Regions from separate parts of the Nocardiopsis sp. L17-MgMaSL7 genome, predicted to be linked through region 1. Evidence: riboswitches for the same ligand, from Rfam matches in the RefSeq annotation. Region 1 holds a riboswitch; the other holds the start of a gene.

Evidence for each region. A riboswitch is a leader RNA that binds a small molecule or an ion and turns the genes downstream of it on or off. The one in region 1 is predicted to bind glycine.
Region 2: linked by a shared signal. The riboswitch ahead of gcvP (aminomethyl-transferring glycine dehydrogenase) and the one ahead of gcvT (glycine cleavage system aminomethyltransferase GcvT) in region 1 are both predicted to bind glycine.

Annotation. Positions count from the first base shown of each region.
Region 1 covers NZ_QGTF01000001.1:600,040-611,326, forward strand. Annotated here, with positions in the region: gene BDW27_RS02480 (Lrp/AsnC family transcriptional regulator) at 1-164, shown strand, start outside; gene BDW27_RS02485 (penicillin-binding transpeptidase domain-containing protein) at 196-1,086, opposite strand; glycine riboswitch at 1,291-1,392, shown strand; gene gcvT (glycine cleavage system aminomethyltransferase GcvT) at 1,533-2,648, shown strand; gene gcvH (glycine cleavage system protein GcvH) at 2,810-3,190, shown strand; gene glyA (serine hydroxymethyltransferase) at 3,192-4,460, shown strand; gene BDW27_RS02505 (L-serine ammonia-lyase) at 4,544-5,956, shown strand; gene amaP (alkaline shock response membrane anchor protein AmaP) at 6,129-6,719, opposite strand; gene BDW27_RS02515 (DUF6286 domain-containing protein) at 6,722-7,327, opposite strand; gene BDW27_RS02520 (hypothetical protein) at 7,329-7,694, opposite strand; gene BDW27_RS27365 (hypothetical protein) at 7,709-7,882, opposite strand; gene BDW27_RS02525 (hypothetical protein) at 7,921-8,235, opposite strand; gene BDW27_RS02530 (Asp23/Gls24 family envelope stress response protein) at 8,238-8,714, opposite strand; gene BDW27_RS02535 (CsbD family protein) at 8,753-8,956, opposite strand; gene purU (formyltetrahydrofolate deformylase) at 9,259-10,146, opposite strand; gene BDW27_RS02545 (alanine racemase) at 10,327-11,287, shown strand, end outside.
Region 2 covers NZ_QGTF01000004.1:407,512-418,798, forward strand. Annotated here, with positions in the region: gene BDW27_RS09500 (NAD(P)/FAD-dependent oxidoreductase) at 1-72, shown strand, start outside; gene BDW27_RS09505 (CDP-alcohol phosphatidyltransferase family protein) at 274-1,029, shown strand; gene BDW27_RS09510 (mannose-1-phosphate guanyltransferase) at 1,254-3,758, shown strand; gene BDW27_RS09515 (FHA domain-containing protein) at 4,626-5,165, shown strand; gene BDW27_RS09520 (bifunctional nuclease family protein) at 5,333-5,806, shown strand; gene BDW27_RS09525 (MerR family transcriptional regulator) at 6,219-6,719, shown strand; glycine riboswitch at 6,870-6,960, shown strand; gene gcvP (aminomethyl-transferring glycine dehydrogenase) at 7,058-9,955, shown strand; gene BDW27_RS09535 (tol-pal system YbgF family protein) at 10,218-11,287, shown strand, end outside.

The DNA of each region.
Region 1 (11,287 bases):
TCACCCGTGTGGAGCGCAGGCTGTTGGAGGAGCTGCCGGGGCTGCGCATCGCCGACCGCCGGATGACGCTGCGCACGTTCAAGTTCATGGGCGGGGTGACCGACTCCGAACAGCGCTTCGTGCGTTCGGTCCCGATCCAGCTCCGCTCCCCCGACGATCCCTAGGCGGCCTGGCGGGGGACGCGGAGCGGACGCGTCAGGCTGCGGGAAGGACGTCGAGGGCGACCAGCAGTTCACGGCCCAGCGACTCGCGCAGCTCCGCGTCCTCCTGGTCCTCGACCTCCAGACGCAGCGCGAACGTGTGCAGGTCGGAGCCCTGCTCGACCCAGCCCACCCACCAGCCGGGCACCGGGTCCACGTCCACACCCAGGCCGGTCCGGGCGAACAGCTGGTGCCCGGGCCCCTCCTCGACCAGCAGCAGGTCACGCAGGGCGCGCTGGTGCTCGACGTCCACGGGCAGTTCCTCGCGGGCGAGTTCGGCGACGAAGGTGGCCTGTTCCATGGCGGAGATCTCCAGGGGACCCTCCAGCCAGAACCGGTCCATCGCCCCCTCCTCGCCGACGTTCCGGTTGCCGTAGTCGAACCGGTCCACCCAAGTGGACATCCGGTCGAACCCGATCCGGTCGGCGACCTCCTGGTGCACCGGGACGTCGGAGGTGGGCAGGGCCTCGCGCAGACTCAGGTCGTCGCCGGACTCGGGGGAGATCACGTCGTCCACGTCGGACACCTCACCGGTCTGGAGGGCGATCAGCGTGTTCGGCAGCTTGAAGGTGGACGCGGGCACGGCGCGCTCGCTCGCCTCGTCCAGATTCACCACGACGGCGGACCGGTCACCGGCGTCGAAGAGCACGAACGTCCCGTTCACCCCGACCTCGGCGAAGACCGCCTCGAGGTCGTGGCGCTCCACGGTCTGCACGTCGCCCAGTTGGACGGGGTTGCCGACCGTGCCCTGCGCGGGCTCGGGTTCGTCCGTCGTCGCGCAGGCGGCCCCGCTGAACAGGGTGATGGCACAACCGGCGGCTCCGAGGGCGAAGCGGCCGGGGGCGCGCCCGGACCTCCCGGGAGCGTGTTCGGTGTCGGTACGCACTCGTCTCCTCCACAGGCTGTCCGCGGGAACGTCCACCCACAAAGCTAGGGCATGCCCGGTGGTCACACACCCCGCTCGGCCGCCTCCGACGACCGTGTCGCGAAGGTCGTCCCCAAGCGTCCGGGCATGGGCGTCCTGGTCGTCCACAAGCGCCCGGGCTGTCTTGGGCGCCCCAGGTCGCCGCTGCTAGGCTGAGCGTGTTGCTGACCCCGTACGGGAGAGTGTCCGCGTATCCAGCGTGGGCCGCCGAAGGAGCAATCCCTCCCCGAAGACAACCTCTCAGGCACAGCGGACCGTACGGGCGAGACCACTCTGGAAAGCAGGGACGCGTTCCCTCGCCGAAGGTGCAAACCACGCCGAGCGCGCGGTGAAGCTCTCAGGCACCCATGACAGAGGGGGAGGATGGCAACGCCTTACGCACGACACCCATCCTCTCGGGAGTGCCCATGTCAGACTCCGCGACCGCGCCGCGCCTCACCGCGCTGCACAAGACCCACGAAGAGGCCGGGGCGACGCTCGTCGACTTCGCCGGATGGCTGATGCCCCTCCGCTACAGCAGCGAGACCGCGGAGCACACCGCCGTCCGTGAGGCCGCCGGGCTCTTCGACCTCTCCCACATGGGCGAGATCCGGCTGACCGGCCCGCAGGCCGCAGAGGCCCTCGACCACGCGCTGGTCGGCTTCCTGTCCAAGGTCAAGGTGGGCCGCGCCCGCTACACCATGATCACCGCCGAGGACGGCGGCGTCCTGGACGACCTCATCGTCTACCGGCTCGGTGAGCAGGAGTACCTGGTCGTGGCCAACGCGGCCAACGTGCCCGTGGTCGCCTCCGCCCTGGCCGAGCGGGCCTCCGGCTTCGACGTCGAGGTCGCCGACGAGTCCGCCGACTACTCGCTCATCGCGATCCAGGGCCCGCGCGCGGTGGAGATCCTCGCACCGCTCACCGACGCCGACCTGGACGACATCCGCTACTACGCGGGCTACGAGCACACCGTCGCCGGGGTCCCGGTCCTGCTCGCCCGCACCGGCTACACCGGCGAGGACGGGTTCGAGATCTTCGTCCGGCCCGCCGACCGCGCGCCCGAGGTCTGGGCCGCCCTCATGGCCGAGGGAGCGCCGCACGGGCTGGTCCCGGCCGGGCTCTCCTCCCGCGACACCCTCCGTATGGAGGCCGGCATGCCGCTCTACGGCCAGGAGCTCAACGCCGGGCTCACGCCGTTCGACGCCGGCCTGGGCCGCGTGGTCAAGCTCGACAAACCCGGTGACTTCGTGGGCCGCGCCGCGCTCGAGGAGGCCTCGCGCACCGCTCGCGAACGGCGCCTGATCGGCCTCGTCTCCCGTGGCCGCCGCCCTCTCCGCAAGGGCCAGGACGTGCTGCGCGACGGCACGGTCATCGGAGTCACCAGCAGTGGCGCCCCCTCCCCCACCCTGGGCCGCCCCATCGCCATGGCCTACGTGGACGGCGACCTCGACACCGCGACCGGCACGTTCACCGTGGACGTGCGCGGGCGGGGCGAGGAAGTCGACGTGGTCGAGCTGCCGTTCTACAAGCGGCAGTCGTAGGAAGCGGGTACGCCCCCGGGCGGACCCGAGAACCTGCACGTCCCGCACGGCCGGATCCCCACGAGGGACCGGCACGGACGGGGCGTGGCCAGGCGTAGGCCGGGCCGGGTCGCCGTACGGGCGCACGGCAGACAAATGGAACACCTCCAAGGAGAGTTGAAGTGAGCGTTCCCACGGAGCTGGGTTACACCGCCAAACACGAGTGGATCGCGGTCAGGGACGGGATCGCCACCGTCGGGATCACGGCGTACGCGGCCGAGTCGCTGGGTGACATCGTCTTCGTCGAGACCCCCTCGGTCGGCGACGACGTCACCGCCGGTGAGACTGCGGGCGAGGTGGAGTCCACCAAGTCCGTCAGCGACATCTACTCCCCCGTCACCGGAGAGGTCGTGGAGGTCAACGAGGCGCTTGAGGACGCCCCGGAGACCATCAACTCCGACCCCTTCGAGGGTGGCTGGCTGTTCAGGGTGCGCGTGTCCGAGGAGCCCGCGGACCTGCTCTCCGCCGAGGAGTACACCAAGCTGACCGAAGGCGAGAACTAGCATGACCAGCGACAACCTTCTCAACCAGACTCTGGGCGAGCTGGACCCCGAGGTGTCGGCCGCGGTCGACGCCGAACTGGCGCGCCAGCGCGACACCCTGGAGATGATCGCCTCCGAGAACTTCGCCCCCCAGGCGGTTCTGGAGGCCCAGGGCACCGTCCTGACCAACAAGTACGCCGAGGGCTACCCCGGCCGCCGCTACTACGGCGGCTGCGAGCACGTCGACGTCGTCGAGCAGCTGGCGATCGACCGCGCCAAGGAGCTGTTCGGCGCCGAGCACGCGAACGTGCAGCCGCACTCGGGCGCGCAGGCCAACACGGCCGTGTACTTCGCGCTGCTCAAGCCGGGTGACACCATCCTGGGCCTGGACCTGGCCCACGGCGGTCACCTGACCCACGGCATGCGGATCAACTACTCCGGCAAGATCCTGAACGCCGTGGCCTACCACGTGCGCGACGAGGACGGCACCGTCGACTACGACGAGGTCGCCGCCCTGGCCAAGGAGCACCAGCCGAAGATGATCGTCGCGGGCTGGTCCGCCTACCCGCGCCACCTCGACTTCGCGAAGTTCCGCGAGATCGCCGACGAGGTCGGCGCGCTGCTCATGGTGGACATGGCGCACTTCGCCGGTCTGGTCGCTGCCGGACTGCACCCCAACCCGGTGCCGTTCGCCGACGTGGTCACCACCACGACCCACAAGACCCTCGGCGGTCCGCGCGGCGGCATGATCCTGTCCAAGGCCGAGCTGGCCAAGAAGATCAACTCCGCGGTCTTCCCGGGCATGCAGGGCGGCCCGCTGGAGCACGTGATCGCGGCCAAGGCGGTCTCGTTCAAGGTCGCCGCGAGCGAGGAGTTCGCCGAGCGCCAGCGCCGCACGGTGGCGGGTGCCCGTATCCTCGCCGAGCGGCTCACGCAGCCGGACTCGGCGAAGGTCGGGGTCAAGGTCCTGACCGGCGGCACCGACGTCCACCTGGTCCTGGTGGACCTGGTCGACTCCCAGCTCAACGGCCAGGAGGCCGAGGACCGGCTGCACTCGGTCGGGATCACGGTCAACCGCAACGCGGTCCCGAACGACCCCAGGCCGCCGATGGTGACCTCGGGTCTGCGGATCGGCACGCCGGCCCTGGCCACGCGCGGATTCGACGAGGGTGACTTCACCGAGGTCGCCGACGTCATCGCCGAGGCGCTCAAGCCCGAGTTCGACGAGGCCGCCCTGCGCGACCGGGTCAGCGCTCTGGCCGCCAAGCGTCCGCTCTACCCGAACCTGTAGCAGTCTCCGCCGTGTGGGCCGCGCGGGCCCACACGGCGCCGGTCACCACGGCCCCATCCCTGTGCTCAACGAGGAGGACAGCCATGGCCATCAGTGTCTTCGACCTGTTCAAGATCGGTATCGGACCGTCGAGTTCCCACACCGTCGGCCCGATGAAGGCGGCCCGGACGTTCGTGTCCGGTCTGCGCTCCGAGGAACTCCTCTCGCGTGTGACCCACGTGCGGGTGGAGCTGTACGGCTCACTGGCACTCACCGGCAAGGGGCACGGCAGTGACACCGCCGTGGTCCTGGGGCTGATGGGGCACACCCCGGAGGGTGTGGACGTGGACGCCGTCCCCCACCTGGTTGAGGGGGTCCGGTCGGACCGAAGTCTCCTCCTTGGCGGCGCGGACGGTCCGGCGGTGGACTTCGACCCCGCCGTCGACGTCGACTTCCGCCGCAAGGAGAGCCTGCCCGACCACCCCAACGGGATGCGCTTCCTGGCGTTCGACCACGCGGGTACCGAGGTGGCCGCGAAGGTGTACTACTCGGTGGGCGGCGGCTTCGTCGTGGACGAGAGAGCCGCGGGCGCCGACCGGATCAAAGCCGACGACACCGTCCTGCCCCACCCCTTCTCCTCCGCGGAGGAGCTGCTGGAGCTGTGTGAACAGACCGGCATGTCCATCAGCGCGCTGATGCTCGCCAACGAGCAGGCCTTCGGGCGTACCCCGGACCAGATCCGCGAGGAGCTGCTGGAGATCTGGGCGGCGATGCGCCAGTGCGTGCGTCGCGGTGTGTCCACCGAGGGCAGTCTGCCCGGGGGGCTGAAGGTGCCGCGCCGGGCCCACCGGCTCTACCGCCAGCTGGGCGGCAACTGCGACGAGCACGGCCTGCTCGCCCCCACCCACGTGGACCCGGACCCGATGCGCGGCAGTGACTGGATCACGCTGTACGCACTCGCGGTGAACGAGGAGAACGCGGCCGGGGGCCGAGTGGTGACCGCGCCGACCAACGGCGCGGCCGGTATCGTCCCGGCGGTCCTGCACTACTACCTGCACTTCAGCCCGGGCGCGGGCGACGACGGCGTGGTCCGCTTCATGCTGACGGCGGCGGCCATCGGCATACTGTTCAAGCAGAACGCGTCGATCTCGGGCGCCGAGGTGGGCTGCCAGGGCGAGGTGGGTTCGGCCTCCTCCATGGCGGCGGCCGGCCTGGCCGAGGTCCTGGGCGGTTCGCCGGCGCAGGTCGAGAACGCCGCCGAGATCGCCATGGAACACAACCTGGGACTGACCTGCGACCCCATCGGCGGCCTCGTCCAGATCCCCTGCATCGAACGCAACGCGCTCGCCTCGGTCAAGGCGATCAGCGCCACCCGCATGGCCCTGCGCGGCGACGGCAGCCACTTCGTGAGCCTGGACAAGGTCATCAGGACCATGCGCGACACCGGCCGCGACATGCACGACAAGTACAAGGAGACCAGCCGCGGCGGCCTCGCCGTCAACGTCATCGAGTGCTGACCCGATGCCGGGAATGTCCCGGTTAATCCCTTGGTTGTACCGAGTGCACGGCCGATGACCGGGCTCGAGCTCCCACCCGCTCGCCCTCGTCGGTCGTCACCCCGGGTCTGGTGGCTTGAGCTCTGCTCGCCACCAGACTCGCCCCTTCCTCCCCCGCCCGTCGGTTCCGGGCTCAGGCCAGGCTGCGGCGGGGGTTCTTGGCGGGGGCGGTCATGGACATCCGGATGACCGCGGGCACCTGGTCGAGTTCGAGGGCGCCGCGCAGGTTGGTGATGGCCTCCGAACGCACGCGCCGCCAGATCCCGGCCACGTCGGCGTCCTCCTCCAGTGTCAGCGCCAGCCGCAGGTGCGGGCGGTCGCCGGACTCGGTGAGACGCGCACGGGCACGGCGCACCCCGGGGTAGTCGGTGACCTCCTGCTCCAGGGCACCCCTGGCCGCGCTCTCCGAGATCTCCACGTTGCCCGCGTCGTCGCGCGCCAGGTGCATACGGCCCACGGTGTCGTTCATGCCCTGCACCATCAGCCACCGCAGGGCCAGGTAACCGGCCACGAACGCGACGGCCACCGCCACGTACGGGACCCACTGCTGGGCGAGCACCTCGTTGACCCGGTCCCCGAGCAACGGCGTGGCGGCGAGTTCGCCGCCGAGGAGGCCCTGCCCCGTGGCCAGGGCCGCCACGCCCGCCACGAGCAGCACGATCCCCACGATCACCAGGCCCAGGCGGTTGCCCCGGGCCGACCTTCGAGACCTCTCGCGTGCCATGGTCAACCCTCCGCGTATCGAACGTGCGTGGCGATCCGCATGCTGCGCAGCGGGGCCAGCTCCTCCAGTCGGGTCTCCACGGCCGAGGTGACCTCGGCGGGCAGCCCGTGCGACTCACGCATCCCGGTGCGCACGTGGACCCGGATCCGGTTCCCACGCACGACCACGTGCACGTGGTCCACGCCGCTCACGTCCTGCGCGGCGGCCGCCACGGCCCGCCGCAGAGCGGGCCGGGTCAGTCCCACCACCAGGGCCGGGTCGTCGGTGCGCAGCGCCGTCCACCGGCTCCGCCCCGGGGCCAGCGCCACCACGATCAGGGCCAGTCCAATCAGCGCCAGAACCGCCGAGGCGATCTGCACCGAGGGCTCCGACCAGGTCGTGGCGGCGGCGTAGTCCGTGGCAGGGCCGACCGGGATCAGCCGCAACGGGTTGCCCGCGAGGGCGGCGATGACCTCGGCGGCCGCGACCACGGCCACCACCAGGATCAGCAGTCCGACGAGTACCGCGGGCCACGACCTGCGTGGGCGGAACGTGTGGACGGCGACGCGCTTGGCGCGGCGGTCGATCCCCTGGCTCGGACGGCCGAGCGCCTCTTCCACGGTGGTCATGTCAGCGCACCAGCTCCGCGATCTCGATGTCGATGTGGTGGACCTGTTTGCCGGTGATCCGCTCGACCCGGTCCCTGACGTGGCCGCGCACCTCCTCGGCGACCTGGCGCGCGGGCCTCGGGTAGCGCACCCCGACGCGCAGGCGCAGGATGACGATCTCCCCGCTCACCCGGGCGCGGGCGGTCCTCGACCGCACGGCCCGGGCCCCGGAGACCTCTCCGACAGCCCTGGCCGCCACCTTCTCGATGACGGCCCCGGGGATGTCCGTGCGGCCCCCGGGGTCCCGTCCGCGGGTGTGCCCTGTGGCCTCACCCTCCGGAACGGGACCCCTCTGACGAGGGACGGTGTCCGTGCGAACCCCGACCACGACCTCACCCCTGTCTACGCCGACCGCCGTGTGAACATCTCGGCCAGGTCGATCTCACCCTCCATCGCCCGGCCCGCGACGAACCCGACGAGTCCGAGGACCAGTACCAGCGCGAAGGCGGGGAACCCGCCGAACGCCGCCGCGAGCCCGAGCACCGTCCCGTAGGACAGTCCAACGATGGGCCACATGGCTACCCCCTCTGATCAGAACGCCCCTGCTTGTAGGTCTAGCTGACGGTGCGTGCGCCGTCACCGAGTCCGGCGACCACGTCCTCCACTGACACGTGGACGGCGCGGCCGCCGGACAACGGGGCCAGGCCCCGCCGGATCTCGGCGGCGATCTCCGGCAGCGGACGCCCGTAGCGGAGCACCACGCCGACCTCGACCTGGTCCTCGCGCACCGCGACCCCCCGGACACGTCCCCCGGGCACAGCGGTGCTCAGGGTTCCGAAGGAGCCGGAGGACAGTTCCACCACGTCGGAGAAGCGCAGCGCGCCCTCCGCGATGGCTCGTGCGGTCGCTCCAGGATCGCCGCCGACCACGGCTACTGGACCCTGGGTTCGGAGTCGCGGTCGTCGGCGGACTCGTCGTCCTCGGGCAGGTGGATGTCGTCCACCCGGATGTTGATCTCGGTGACCTCCAGGCCCGTCATCCGCTCGACCGCCTGGGTGACGTTGCGTCGTACGGCGGAGGCGAGGTCCTGGATGGCGGCCCCGTAGTCGACGACCAGGTCGATGTCGACCGCCGCCTGGCGTTCCCCCACCTCGACGGAGACGCCCTGCGCCACCGACCCGGAGGAACCGCCGCCGCTCACGGCGTCGCGTACCGCGCCGACCATGCGGGCGGCCCCGCCGCCCATGGCGTGGACGCCACCGATCTCGCGGGCCGCCTTGCCCGCGATCTTGGCCACGACGCCGTCGGCGATCTGGGTGTGTCCCTGTTCGTTCGTGCTCGCGGAGTCACGTCCGCCCCTGGACTCACGGGCGCTCGGTACCGCGGATTCGGTCTTCAAGTCCGACACTGGTCCCCCTACACAGTGCGCAATCCGTCCTGGACGCTCTACTTCTTCTTGAAGACGCCCTTGATCTTGTCCTCGGCCTTGTCCTTGAGGTCCTCGGCCTTGTCCTTGGCCTTGTCGGCCTTGTCCTTGGCCCCGGCCTTGGTCTGGTCGAGTTTGCCCTCGGCCTCGGTGCGCTTGTCGCCGGTGGCCTTGCCGAAGGCTTCCTTGCCCTTGCCGGCGGCGTCGTCGAAGTGCTTGCCCATTTGTGCCCCCTGATCAGAGCCTGTGCGGCTCAGGGTTGATGGTCCGAAACCCGTGTCGCCCCGGGTCGGGACGACCGGAGCGGTTTGGACCTCATCACACCTTATACGCACTCTATGTAGCCAACAAGACACTTCTGGTCATGATTTGCAGGTCAGAAGGGTCACGGTCATACCATCCGTGCCCCAAAAACACATCCGGAACCCCGGCTGCGCAGGAAAAACGTCAGGGGTGCCCGTGGGCACCCCTGCGCGTCCGAAATCGTGTTGTGCCTGCCCGCGTCGCGCGAGCCAGGCGGTTCGCCCTAGCCGAAGATGACCGTCCTGTCCCCATTGAGCAGGACCCGGCGCTGGGCGTGCCAGTTCACGGCGCGTGCCAGGGCCACGGACTCCAGGTCCCGGCCGATCGCGGTGAGCTGCTCCGGGCTGTGGGTGTGGTCGACCCGGGAGACCTCCTGCTCGATGATCGGGCCCTCGTCCAGGTCCGCCGTGACGTAGTGGGCGGTGGCGCCGATCAGCTTCACACCGCGCGCGTGCGCCTGGTGGTAGGGGCGGGCGCCCTTGAAGCTGGGGAGGAAGGAATGGTGGATGTTGATGATGCGTCCGGACATCTTGGTGCACAGCTGCTCGGAGAGCACCTGCATGTACCGGGCCAGCACGACCAGGTCCACGTCGTAGGAGTCGACCAGCTCCAGGACGCGCCCCTCCTGCTCGCCCTTGCTCTCGGGGGTGAGGGGCAGGTGGTGGAAGTCCACGCCATAGGAGTCGGCCAGGAACTCCAGGTCGGCGTGGTTGGAGATCACCGCCGCGATGTCGATGTCCAGCAGGCCGCTGCGCTGGCGGTAGAGGAGGTCGTTGAGGCAGTGTCCGAACCGGGACACCATCACGATCATGCGCGGGCGCACGTCCCGCGCCTGGAGGTCCCACTCCACGAACGAGCCCTCGGAGCCGCCGCCGAACCCACCGGCCAGAGCGGCGAAGGCTCCGCGCAGAGCGTCCTCGCCGACCACGCCCGTGGGTCCCGCCTCCGCGACGAACTGCGTCCGGAGGAAGAAGCGACCGGAGAAGTGGTCACCGTACTGCTGACTCTCGGTGATGTTGCAACCGTGGTCGGCCAACAGGTTGGCGACGGCGGCCACGATGCCCCGGCTGTCGGGGCAGGAGAGGGTCAGGACGTACTCGCGCTCGTTCATGAAAGGAACAACTCCCGGGGTCGACCGGCTGATCAGCCGTGACGCCCCAGGATATCCAGCGGGCGCGACCGGCGGGGCCGCTCCCCGCGTATCCCGCGTCACCCGCGACCGACCCGAAAGGCACGAGATCGGACCCCCGGGCAATATGAAGCACATTCATGTTCTGGCATCCTCAGGAACATGACGAGACTGCGTGAGAAGTACGAGTCCGCGACGCGCGACATCCAGGCCCCCTTCGCCATGGTCGATCTGGCCGCCTTCCGCGCCAACGCCGCCGACCTGACCCGCCGCGCCCACGGACGTCCCATCCGCGTGGCCAGCAAGTCCGTGCGCTCCAGGGACCTCCTTCGCACGGTGCTCGACCTGCCCGGATACGCGGGCGTCATGGCCTTCACCCTCCCCGAGGCACTCTGGCTGGCCACCGGCGACCCGGAACCGCTCAGCGACGACATCCTCGTCGCCTACCCCACGGCGGACACCGACGCCCTCGCTGAACTCGCCGCCTCCCCCACCGCCGCCCGCGTCATCACCCTGATGGTCGACGACCCCGCCCACCTCGACCTCGTGAGCGCCGCCGTCGCCCGGGCCGACCGCGCCCCCGACGCACCCCCCATCCGGGTCTGCCTGGACATCGACACCAGCTGGCAGCCGCTCGGCTCCGGCATGCGCGTGGGCGCCTACCGCTCCCCCGTCCGCACCCCGGCACAGGCGGCGGCTCTGGCCCGCGCCGTCGTGCGCCGCCCCGAGCTGGAACTGGACGGAATCATGGCCTACGAGGGACAGATCGCCGGAGTGGGAGACGCGCCGCCCGGCCGTCCGCTCTACGGTCGGATCCTGCGGGCCGTGCAGCGCCGCTCGGCCGTCGAGCTGGCCAGACGCAGAGCCGCGATCACCAGAGCCGTCCGGGACGTCGCCGACCTGCGCTTCGTCAACGGCGGCGGCACCGGCAGCCTGCACACCACCGGACGCGAACGCGCCGTGACCGAACTGGCCGCCGGTTCCGGCCTCTACCAACCGCACCTGTTCGACCAGTACCGGTCGTTCCGTGGCCGTCCCGCCGCCCTGTTCGCCCTTCCGGTCGTCCGCCGCCCCGCCCCGAACGTGGCCACCGTCCTCGGCGGCGGCTACCCGGCCTCCGGCC
Region 2 (11,287 bases), on a different contig from region 1:
CACACCGCCACCGTGCACGGCGCCCTGCTTTCCGGGCGGCGGGAAGCCGACCGCATCCTCGACCTCGGCTGAACCACCACCGGAGTGTGCGTCCGCGCAGGTCGCACCCGGGTCCCGGGCGAAGTCCGTACACGGTACGATCAGCGGGAGGCCGTCCGTCCGGGCACCCGGTTCCGGTGGGGCACGAGGTGGCGGGGAACGACGGCCCCGCCCGTTATCGTTGGCGGTATGGGGCGATCCGCGGAAGAAGGCAGAGACGAGGCGGGGGGCAGCGTGGCCAGCCCGGTGGTCAGTGACCGCATCTGGACGGTTCCCAACCTGTTGAGCATGCTCCGGTTGTTGGGTGTGCCGCTGTTCCTCTGGCTCATCCTGGTGCCCCAGGCCGACTGGTGGGCGCTGCTCGTGCTCGCCCTGGCCGGACTCAGCGACTGGCTGGACGGCAAGATCGCCCGGGCCTGGAACCAGGCCACCAAACTGGGGCAGATCCTCGACCCGCTCGCCGACCGCCTCTACATCTTCGCGGCCCTGCTCGGACTGGTCCTGCGCGGCATCATCCCGTGGTGGCTGATGGGCATCCTGGTGCTGCGCGACGTCCTCATCCTTGGCGCGCTCCCGCTGCTGCGCCACTTCGGCTACGGGCCGCTGCCGGTCAACTTCGCGGGCAAGGCCGCCACCCTCTGCCTGCTCTACTCGTTCCCGCTGCTGTTCATCGCCGGATACGCGTCCCTCGTCGGAGATGTGGCCCGGATTATAGGTTGGGCCTTCGCGCTCTGGGGAACGGCTCTGTACTGGTGGGCCGGACTGCTCTACGCCGTACAGGGACTGCGTCTGATCGACCAGACCCGCCGCGACGAACGCGCTGATCACACGGGTTCCCTCACGGGGGCCCGGGACAGCGACCCCGCACGCGGCCGCGGCGTGGACCGACCCGATCCGTCCGCACCGGCGTCCGCTGACGGCGCGCTCGGCGCGGAACCCGAGGGCTCGGACGGACCGGGCTCGCCGGACCAGGGCCAGGCCGCGCCCTGATCCACCGAACGAACCGGCGGACCGGCTCACCAGAGTCCTGTCGGATCGAAAGGGAGTGTCGTCTCCGCAATGAGAACATGTCCCACCGCGCGCGACCGTGCGCGTTCCGAGAAACCATCCTTCGCCGCGTCTCCTGACGGCCCCGCCGTTCGGGGGTGCGCGCGATGACCGCACCCGACTCCGCGCCCGTCCCCCCGAACGAGGGCGCACCCACCGCACCCCCCATGAAGGCCGTGGTGATGGCGGGAGGCGAGGGCACACGCCTGCGCCCGATGACCGCCAACCAGCCCAAACCGCTCCTTCCGGTCGTGAACCGACCGATCATGGAGCACGTGCTGCGCCTGCTGCGCAAGCACGGGTTCACCGAGACCGTGGTCACCGTGCAGTTCCTGGCCACGCTCATCCGCAACTACTTCGGTGACGGCGAGGAGCTCGGCATGAAGCTCCACTACGTCGCCGAGGAGGTGCCGCTCGGCACCGCGGGCAGCGTCAAGAACGCCGAGGAACACCTGCGCGGCGAACCGTTCATCGTCATCTCCGGTGACGCGCTCACCGACATCGACCTCACCGACATGGTCCGGTTCCACAAGGAGCGCGGCGCCAAGGTCACGATCGCCCTCAAGCGGGTGCCCAACCCGCTGGAGTTCGGCATCATCATCGTCGATGACCAGGGGCGCATCCAGCGCTTCCTGGAGAAACCCACCTGGGGCCAGGTCTTCTCCGACACCGTCAACACCGGCATCTACATCATGGAACCGGAGGTGCTCGACCGCGTCGCCGAGGGCGAGGTGGTCGACTGGTCCGGCGACGTCTTCCCCGAACTGCTGGAGGAGGGCGCGCCCCTGTACGGGTACGTCGCCGACGGCTACTGGGAGGACGTGGGCACCCACGAGAGCTACCTCAGCGCACAGGCCGACGTGCTCTCCGGCAAGGTCGACGTCGAGATCGACGGCTTCGAGGTCTCGCCCGGAGTGTGGATCGGCGAGGGCGCCGAGGTCGACGCCAGCGCCGTGCTCAAGGGCCCCCTGTACGTCGGCGACTACGCCAAGGTCGAGGCCGGGGCGGAGCTGCGCGAGTACACCGTGGTCGGCAGCAACACGGTCGTGCGCGCGGAGGCCTTCTGCCACCGCACCGTGCTGCACGACAACGTCTTCATCGGCCGGGGCGCCAACCTGCGCGGCGCCGTGATCGGCAAGAACACCGACGTGATGGCGGCCGCCCGGATCGAGGAGGGCGCGGTCGTCGGCGAGGACTGCGTCATCGAGTCCGAGGCGTACGTGAGCAACGACGTCAAGGTCTACCCGTTCAAGACCATCGAGGCCGGCGCGGTGGTCAGCACCAACGTCGTCTGGGAGTCGCGCGGGCAGCGCTCGCTGTTCGGCCCCCGGGGCGTGTCCGGACTGATCAACGTGGAGATCACCCCGGAGCTCGCGGTGCGGCTGGCCAACGCCTACGCCACCACGCTCAAGAAGGGCGCGATCGTCACGACCTCCCGTGACGTCTCGCGGGCGGCTCGCACGCTCAAACGGGCGGTCATCAGCGCGCTCACGGCGGCCGCCATCGAGGTGCGCGACCTGGAGGTGGTCCCGCTTCCGGTGGCGCGCTTCCACACCTCGCAGAGCGGGATCAGCGGCGGCATCACCGTGCGCACCAGCCCCGGGGACCCCGAGTCCGTGGACATCATCTTCCTGGACGGAGAGGGCGCCGATCTCTCGTCGGGGGCCCAGCGCAAGCTCGACCGGGTCTTCTCCCGGGCCGAGTACCGCAGGGCCTTCCCCGGGGAGATCGGCGAGCTGTCCTTCCCGTCGCGCAACGTGGAGAACTACTCCCACGAGCTGCTGCGCTCCGTGGACACCTCAGGGGTGGCCGAGGCCGAACTCAAGGTCGTGGTCGACTGCGCGGGTGGGACGGGATCGCTCATCCTGCCCTCCCTGCTGGGCAGGATCGGCGTGGACGTGCTCACGGTCAACAACCGGCTGGACGAGGCCTCGCCCACCGACACCGTCGCGAAGAAGATGCGGGACCTGGAGCGGTTGGGCGAGCTGGTCGCCAACTCCGGCGCCGACTTCGGTGTGCGCTTCGACCCGGTGGCCGAGCGGCTGTCCATCGTGGACGAGAACGGCGAGCTGGTGGACGGCGACCGCGCGCTCCTGGTGGTCCTGGACCTGGTCGCCGCCGAACGCGGTGGCGGACGGGTGGCCCTGCCGGTCACCACGACCCGCGTGGCGGAGAAGGTGGCGCGCTCCCACGGGGCCGAGGTGCTCTGGACGGCCACCGCCACGGACGAGCTGACCAAGGCGGTGCGTTCCGAGGGCGCAGAGATCGTCTTCGCCGGAGACGGCCGGGGCGGCTTCGTCGTCCCCGAGTTCAGTCCCACCAGTGACGCGATCGCCGCCTTCGTGCGGTTGCTCGGTCTGGTGGCCCGGACCCGGCGCTCGCTCGGCCAGATCGACCGTGCGATCCCTCAGGCGCACCTCCTGCGCCGTTCGGTGCCCACCCCGTGGGCGGTCAAGGGGAGCGTGATGCGCGCGGTCGTGGAGGCCGCCGGAGAGCGCGAGCTGGACACCACGGACGGGGTGCGGGTGATCGAATCCGACGGCAGCTGGGCGCTGGTCCTGCCGGACACGGCGGAGGCCGTCACCCATCTTTGGGCGGAAGGTCCTGATTCGGACACTGTGCAGCGCCTACTCGACGAGTGGGCCGCCGTGGTGGAGCAGGCCGAGAGCTAGGGCGTGTTCTTTGGGCGCTCTCGTCGGTGGCGGCTCCGCCGACACCGACGAGAGCGGCCGTCTCCCCCGCTGTGCACCACTACGCAAGCACAGTGGGGGCCCGCCCGGGTTTGGCTGGCCGAGCTTCGTCGGCGCGGCGAGAGGCCCCTGGTGGTAACGCGAGACCGCACCGCAGGCGTCCGTTGAGGCTGGTGGCGGGCGGCGGGTGGGAGGAATGATTCACAAGAACACGCGCTAGCGGAGTGGCCCCGGTCCCCGGGGGCGTGTGGGCGCGGACGGAAGGGACGTCCGCGCCCACACGGTGTGTCCGCCTCCTGCCCCGGGGTGTTCACGTCCTTCATCGGGTCCGGGGATAAAGTGGACGAAGTCGCAGGCCCGGGCAGGGGAGGTCAGTTCGTGGAAATCCGCTCCGGGTGACCGAGAACCAAACGCCCGGGAAGGGCATCTGTTCCAGAACAGGTGTCGGTCTCCCACGAGGCCGGTCACCGGACGCGGCGGGGCCCCAGGTTCCTACGCGTCCGAACCCCGCGGCGCGGGCGCCCGGCGTGGTGTCCGCGGCGGGCTTGGGGGAGCGAAACCCTGTCTGGACAGGGATATGGTTTAAAGTCGAGTGTTCCCTGAGGCACCGTGTCACCACCCGCCACGGGAATCCCGGCAACGGCGGACATCCAACGGGGGTGACAAGGAGTCCTACTTGGGGGATGAGACCTAGCGACCGACCGCGTGAGGCGACCCACTGCCGCGACAGTGGACCGACTCACCGTGTTCCGGACGGTGAGTGGGCCCCTTGCCCGCCCGGCGCCCGGAACGCGCCACCGATCAGCCGAATCAAGCACCGCCCCGTGCGGTAGGAGGCCGAGCCGACCTATGTCGAGCGTTTACTGCACGCAGTGCGGTCACGCCGTTGCGGATGATGCCCGTTTCTGCTCCCACTGTGGAACACCCGTCCGCAGGGCCGAACAGCAGAGCCCACGGCCCAACGCCGGCGACTCCGCGGGAGATGTCACGTCGACCATCTCCATCTCCGGTATACAGGCGCTGGAGGAGGAGGAACAGGGCGATGAACTCGGCGGCGACGACCCCGCCAGTACCGACGCCCTTCCGCCCGGAACCGCCTTGCTGGTGGTCCGGCGGGGCCCCAACGCCGGGAGCCGGTTCCTGTTGGACAGCGACGTGACCACCGCTGGCCGACACCCCAACAGCGACATCTTCCTCGACGACGTCACCGTCTCCCGACGCCACGTGGAGTTCTTCCGCCGCGGCAACGGCTTCGGGGTCCGCGACGTGGGCAGCCTCAACGGCACCTACGTCAACCGCGAGCCGGTGGACGAGGCCGAACTCGGCGGCGGGGACGAGATCCAGATCGGCAAGTTCCGGATGGTCCTGCTGACCAAGCCGCGCCGATGACGATCCGCTGACCACGGTCGACGGGGGCGGGTGTGCCGATGAGGTTTGCGGCCCCCCGCCTCCGGACAGCTTTGTAACGAAGGGTGCCGATTTCGCCCTCGGGTCCTGATCCGACGGAGCAGGGACGAGCGCCCATCCGGCATGACGACTCGTGGGACGGAGCCGCTGTGAAACACATGGAGGTCGTCGGCGTCCGGGTTGAGATGCCCTCGAACCAACCGATTGTCCTGCTCAAGGAATCCGAGGGGGACCGCTACCTGCCGATCTGGATCGGTGGGGTGGAGGCCTCCGCGATCGCGCTCGCCCAGCAGGGTGTCTCGCCCGCGCGCCCGCTCACCCACGACCTGTTCCGCGACGTCCTGGACGCGCTGGACACGGCGCTGGAGACGGTGAACATCACGGGCCTGAGCGACGGGATCTTCTACGCCGAGCTGGTCTTCAGCAACGGTGTGGAGGTCAGCGCCCGGCCCTCGGACTCCATCGCCCTGGCCCTGCGGACCGGCACCCCGATCTACGCCCACGAGGACGTGATCGAGGAGGCCGGGATGCCGATCCCGGACGAGCAGGAGGACCAGGTCGAGGCGTTTCGGGAGTTTCTGGACAACATCTCGCCGGAGGATTTCGGGCAACGTGGTACCTGAGCGGTCGGGGCTCGCCCTTCGCGGGCCCCGATTGCTTTCTCGCGGCCGTGACCTGCGGGTTCGTCGGTCGCACTGGTGATAGATTGGGTGAACGGAATGGTCGTGGAGGGCGCAGCCGAAAACCGTTCGGTGGGTTTCGGCCCGGCGGGGTCCGGCACCGCGGCTCCATTGGCGTGCACACTTGGCGACGCGCCGCGCGCCTTCGTTGACGCTGCCCTGCGGTCGTCCTACCGTCAGTGCTGTGAAACCCACGGCGCGCCCGTTCCCTGAGTGGATTCCCCTGTCGATGCCGCCGTGGGACGAGAAGCCGGAGGTCGGCGTGGCGGTAGCGAGCGGCAAGCGGGATCACCATGACAGGCGGTCCGCGCTGCGGCTAGCGGGGCAGCAGGGCCTACTGTGCGAAGAGGACGTGATGGCGCTGCCTACGGACGTCGGGTATCGGGGTCCAGCGGCGTGTACGGCCGCCGGGATCACCTATCGACAGCTGGACTACTGGGCCAGGACCGACCTGGTGGTGCCCAGTGTGCGCACGGGAGCCCACAACGCCCCCCTGTACAGCCTTCCCGACATCCTGATGCTGAAGGTGGCCAAGCGGCTCCTGGACACCGGGATATCGCTCCAGCAGATCCGCACCGCGGTGGACCACCTGCGCGGCCGCCCCGCCGTCGACCTGTCCCGCATCACCCTGATGAGCGACGGCGTGAGCGTCTACGAGTGCACCTCGCCCGAGGAGGTCGTCGATCTCATGCAGCGCGGCCAGGGCATGTTCGGTCTGGCGCTGGCCAACGTCTCCCGCGAACTGGAGGAGGCGCTCGGTGTGGTCCCGGCCGAGGAGAGAGCCGACCTTCCCGCCGCGGCCCCCCAGGCCGTGGACGAACTGGCCCTGCGGCGCAGGGAGCGCCGCACCGGGTGAAACCGTGCCGACACTGGTGAGTCGGCCGTGGTGAAAGGTGTGCCCTGACTCGGTGTCAGGGGCCAGGATCGAGTACGGTCGTAGTCACAACGGGGATGAAAACCGACATTCGCCCTGCTTGTACACACATACAGAGCGTCAGCAGGCCGCTGATACCGCGCGGGAGAGACCTCGGCAACGGGGCGCCGACGGGGCAATACTCCCCAGTAACCTCTCAGGCACCATGGACCGCGCGGAGTAGGCCGCTCTGAAGCCTGGGCGCGGTCGTGCCCGGTGACAGAGGGGGAGACCGTGAGGAACACCGCCGACCCGATCGGCCCTGTCACCAGGAGGTCTCCGTGCCTGACCCGTCGAACGTCCCCACCCCGGGCGCCCCCGCCCGGGTGTTCGCGGACCGACACATCGGACCCGCCCCCGCCGAGACCGCCGAGATGCTCAAGACGGTCGGCTACGGATCCACCGCCGAGCTCATGAACGCCGCCGTGCCCGCGTCCATCCTCAGCTCCCCGGGCCGCAGTGCCACGCTCGACCTGCCCGAGGCGATCGGCGAGGCCGAGGCCCTGGCGGAACTGCGTGACCTGGCCTCGCGCAACAGGATCACCACGCCGATGATCGGCCGCGGCTACTACGGCACGCTCACGCCCCCCGTCATCCTGCGCAACATCATGGAGAACCCGGCCTGGTACACGGCGTACACGCCCTACCAGCCCGAGATCTCGCAGGGCCGCCTCGAGGCCCTCATCAACTTCCAGACCATGGTCTCCGACCTCACGGGCCTGCCCATCACCGGCGCGTCCCTGCTGGACGAGTCCACCGCCGCCGCCGAGGCCATGACCCTGGCCCGCCGAGCCAGCAAGGTCAAGAGCGACGTCTTCGTGGTCGACGCCGACGTCTTCCCGCAGACCCTCCAGGTCCTGCGCACCCGCGCCGAGCCCCTGGGCATCGAGGTCGTCGTCGCCGACCTCACCCAGGGCCTGCCCGAGGGCGACGCCTACGGTGTCTTGGTCCAGTACCCGGCCTCCAGCGGCGCGGTGCGCGATCCCAGCGCCGTCATCGCCGAGGCCCACGAGCGCGGCGCCCTGGCCGTGGTGGCCGCCGACATCCTCGCCCTGACCCTGCTGCGCAGCCCCGGTGACCTGGGCGCCGACATCGCGGTGGGCTCCACCCAGCGCTTCGGTGTCCCGCTCGGCTTCGGCGGCCCGCACGCCGGATACATGTCGGTGGGGGAGAAGCTCCGCCGCCAGCTGCCCGGCCGACTGGTCGGCGTATCGGTGGACGACGCGGGCAAGCCCGCCTACCGTCTGGCACTCCAGACCCGTGAACAGCACATCCGCCGCGAGAAGGCCACCAGCAACATCTGCACCGCGCAGGTGCTCCTGGCCATCATGGCCGGGATGTACGCCGTCTACCACGGCCCCGACGGACTGCGCGCGATCGCCCGCCAGGTCCACACCCGCACGGCCGCCCTGGCCGACACGCTCGCCCGGCGCGGTTTCGAGGTGCTCCACGGGGCCCACTTCGACACCCTGCGCGTGCGCGTGCCCAGTGCCGACCGGGTGGTCGAGCGCGCGCTGGAGGCCGGGATCAACCTGCTGGACGTCGACCAGACCACGGTCGGCCTCAGCGTGGACGAGACCACCACGGTCGCCGACCTGGAGAAGGTCCTGGCGGCCTTCGGGGAGGCCGACCGGGGCGCCGAGCGCGGCCCGGTGACCGTGGACGGCGACGCCGACCATCTGCCCGCCGACCTCGCGCGCGGCGTCGACTACCTGACCCACCAGGTGTTCAACACCCACCGCAGCGAGACCTCCCTGCTGCGCTACATGCGCCGCCTGTCCGACCGCGACCTCGCGCTGGACCGCACCATGATCCCGTTGGGCTCGTGCACCATGAAGCTCAACGCGACCGCCGAGATGGAGTCCATCACCTGGCCGGAGTTCGCGGGCCTGCATCCGTTCGCCCCGCTCGACCAGGCGGCCGGCAGCGTGTCGCTCATCCGCGACCTGGAGGGCTGGCTGGCCGAGGTCACCGGCTACGACGCCGTCTCACTTCAGCCCAACGCCGGTTCCCAGGGCGAGCTCGCCGGTCTGCTGGCGATCCGCGGCTACCACCGCTCGCGCGGTGACGACGACCGCGACGTCTGCCTCATCCCCAGCTCCGCACACGGCACCAACGCCGCCAGCGCGGTCATGGCGGGCATGCGGGTGGCCGTCGTGGCCTGCGCCGACGACGGCAACGTCGACCTCGACGACCTGCGCGCCAAGATCGCCAAGCACGGCGGCGAGCTGGCGGCCATCATGGTCACCTACCCCTCCACCGCAGGCGTGTACGAGGACACCATCACCGAGGTCTGCCGCCTGGTCCACGAGGCGGGCGGTCAGGTCTACGTGGACGGGGCCAACCTGAACGCACTGGTCGGCTGGGCCAAGCCGGGCGAGTTCGGGGCCGACGTCAGCCACCTCAACCTGCACAAGACCTTCTGCATCCCGCACGGCGGCGGCGGTCCGGGCGTGGGCCCCGTCGCGGTCCGCTCGCACCTGGCGGGCTTCCTGCCCAACCACCCGGGCCAGCCCGAGGCGGGCCCGCACACCGGTGTCGGCCCGGTCTCGGGCGCTCCCTTCGGCTCGGCGGGCATCCTGCCCATCTCCTGGGCCTACGTGCGGATGATGGGCGGTGACGGCCTGCGCGCCGCCACCGAGACCGCCGTGCTCTCCGCCAACTACGTGGCCAAGCGCCTGGAGCCGTACTTCCCGGTGCTCTACACGGGCGCCAACGGCCTGGTCGCGCACGAGTGCATCATCGACATCCGTCCGCTCCAGAAGGCCAGCGGCATCAGCAACGAGGACGTCGCCAAGCGCCTGATGGACTACGGCTTCCACGCGCCGACCATGTCCTTCCCGGTCAACGGCACGCTCATGGTGGAGCCCACGGAGAGCGAGAACCTCGCCGAGCTGGAGCGGTTCGTCCAGGCGATGATCTCCATCCGCGGCGAGATCGACCGCGTCGTCAAGGGCGAGTGGGACGCCGAGGACAACCCGCTGCGGGGCGCCCCGCACACCGCGGAGGCGGTCACCGCCGACGAGTGGACCCGCTCCTACACGCGCGCGGAGGCGGCCTACCCTCTGCCGACGCTGCGCCAGGACAAGTACTGGCCGCCGGTCGGCCGGATCGACCAGGCCTACGGTGACCGCAACCTGGTCTGCTCCTGCCCGCCGCCGGAGGCCTTCGAGCTGTAGCCGCGAGGGTACGGAACCGCGTGCCCGCGTGAACCTGTGAGGGGCGCCCACCCGCGAGGGTGCGGCGCCCCTTGGCGTGTCTTCCGAGGGGCCGGGGCCGACGGGAACCAGCGGCGAGGGCGACACCCCCGCCGCGGGCCCGCGACGGCCGGGAGAGGGCGCGTTAGAGTTTGCACAGCCGCCGCCGAGGCCGGTCGCGGTCACGCCCGTGGCCCGCGCTCCCCGTCGCGCGGGCCCGACACCCCCATGGAAAGCGGAACGAATGACCACGACGTCCGGACCTCCCGCGCGCTCTGGCCCCGCAGACCCCGCCGACCCCGCGCCCCGGGCCACGGACCCCGACGACGCCGAGGGCACCTCCGTGCCCTCGCCGGAGGGCGCCTCGGACCTGTGCGACCAGGCCCAGGACCTCGCCGAGGGCGGACACCTCAAACGGGCCGCCAAGCTCTACCAGCGGGCCGTCTCGGCCAACCCCCCGCCCCGGGTCCAGGCCAGGGCCCTGCTCGGCCTCGCCGTGGTGCAGGACCAGCGCGGGGACCCGGCCGCCTCCAGAGAGGCCGCGCGCCGCGCCCTGGCCACCGGAGACACCCGTTACGCCCCCCGCGCCGCCTACCACCTGGCGCTCTCCCTGGAGCAGGAGGGGGCGCACGGTGAGGCCGTCCGCGTCTGGCACCGCCTGCTGGACCTCGGAGGCCCCGCCTACACGGCGGTGGCCCGCTATGGACTGGCGCGCGCGGCGGAACTGCGCGGCGAGGAGGCGGAGGCGGAGGAGCACTGGGAGGCGGCCCTGGAGCTACCGCCCGGAGACGCGGCGATCAGCCGCCTGCACGCCGCCACCGTGGCGGAGGCCGCAGGCGACCTGGCCGGCCGACTCCTGGAGCGGGGAAGGCCGGACGCCGCGGCCGTCGCGGTCGAATGCGGCCTGAGCGTGGGCGACGACCCCGGGCTGCGGATGCTGCGCGCCGCCACCCACCTGGAGAGGGCCATCGCGGACGTGGGCACCGTGGTGGACGCCGGGTCGACCGAGGGGGAACCGGGCACGCGCCCGCGACCGCGCACCTCGGGGGCGGCGGTGGAACTGCTCGCGGGCCTGTTGTCCCTGAGAGGGGAGCCGGACGCCGGGGAACAGGTCTGGCGCCTGGGGCTGGACAGCCGTGACCGGGACACAGCCGAAGCCGTACGGGCGCGGCTGCGCAGCCCCTTCGCCCAGGACCGGCCGGAGGGCGGCGGGGAACAGCCCGAACCGTGGTGGGAGGCCTACCTGGAGGAGGCGGTCGCCACCTCCAGTGCGCCCGCGCTGGCGGGGGAGCTGTTCGCGGTCGTCACGCAGAT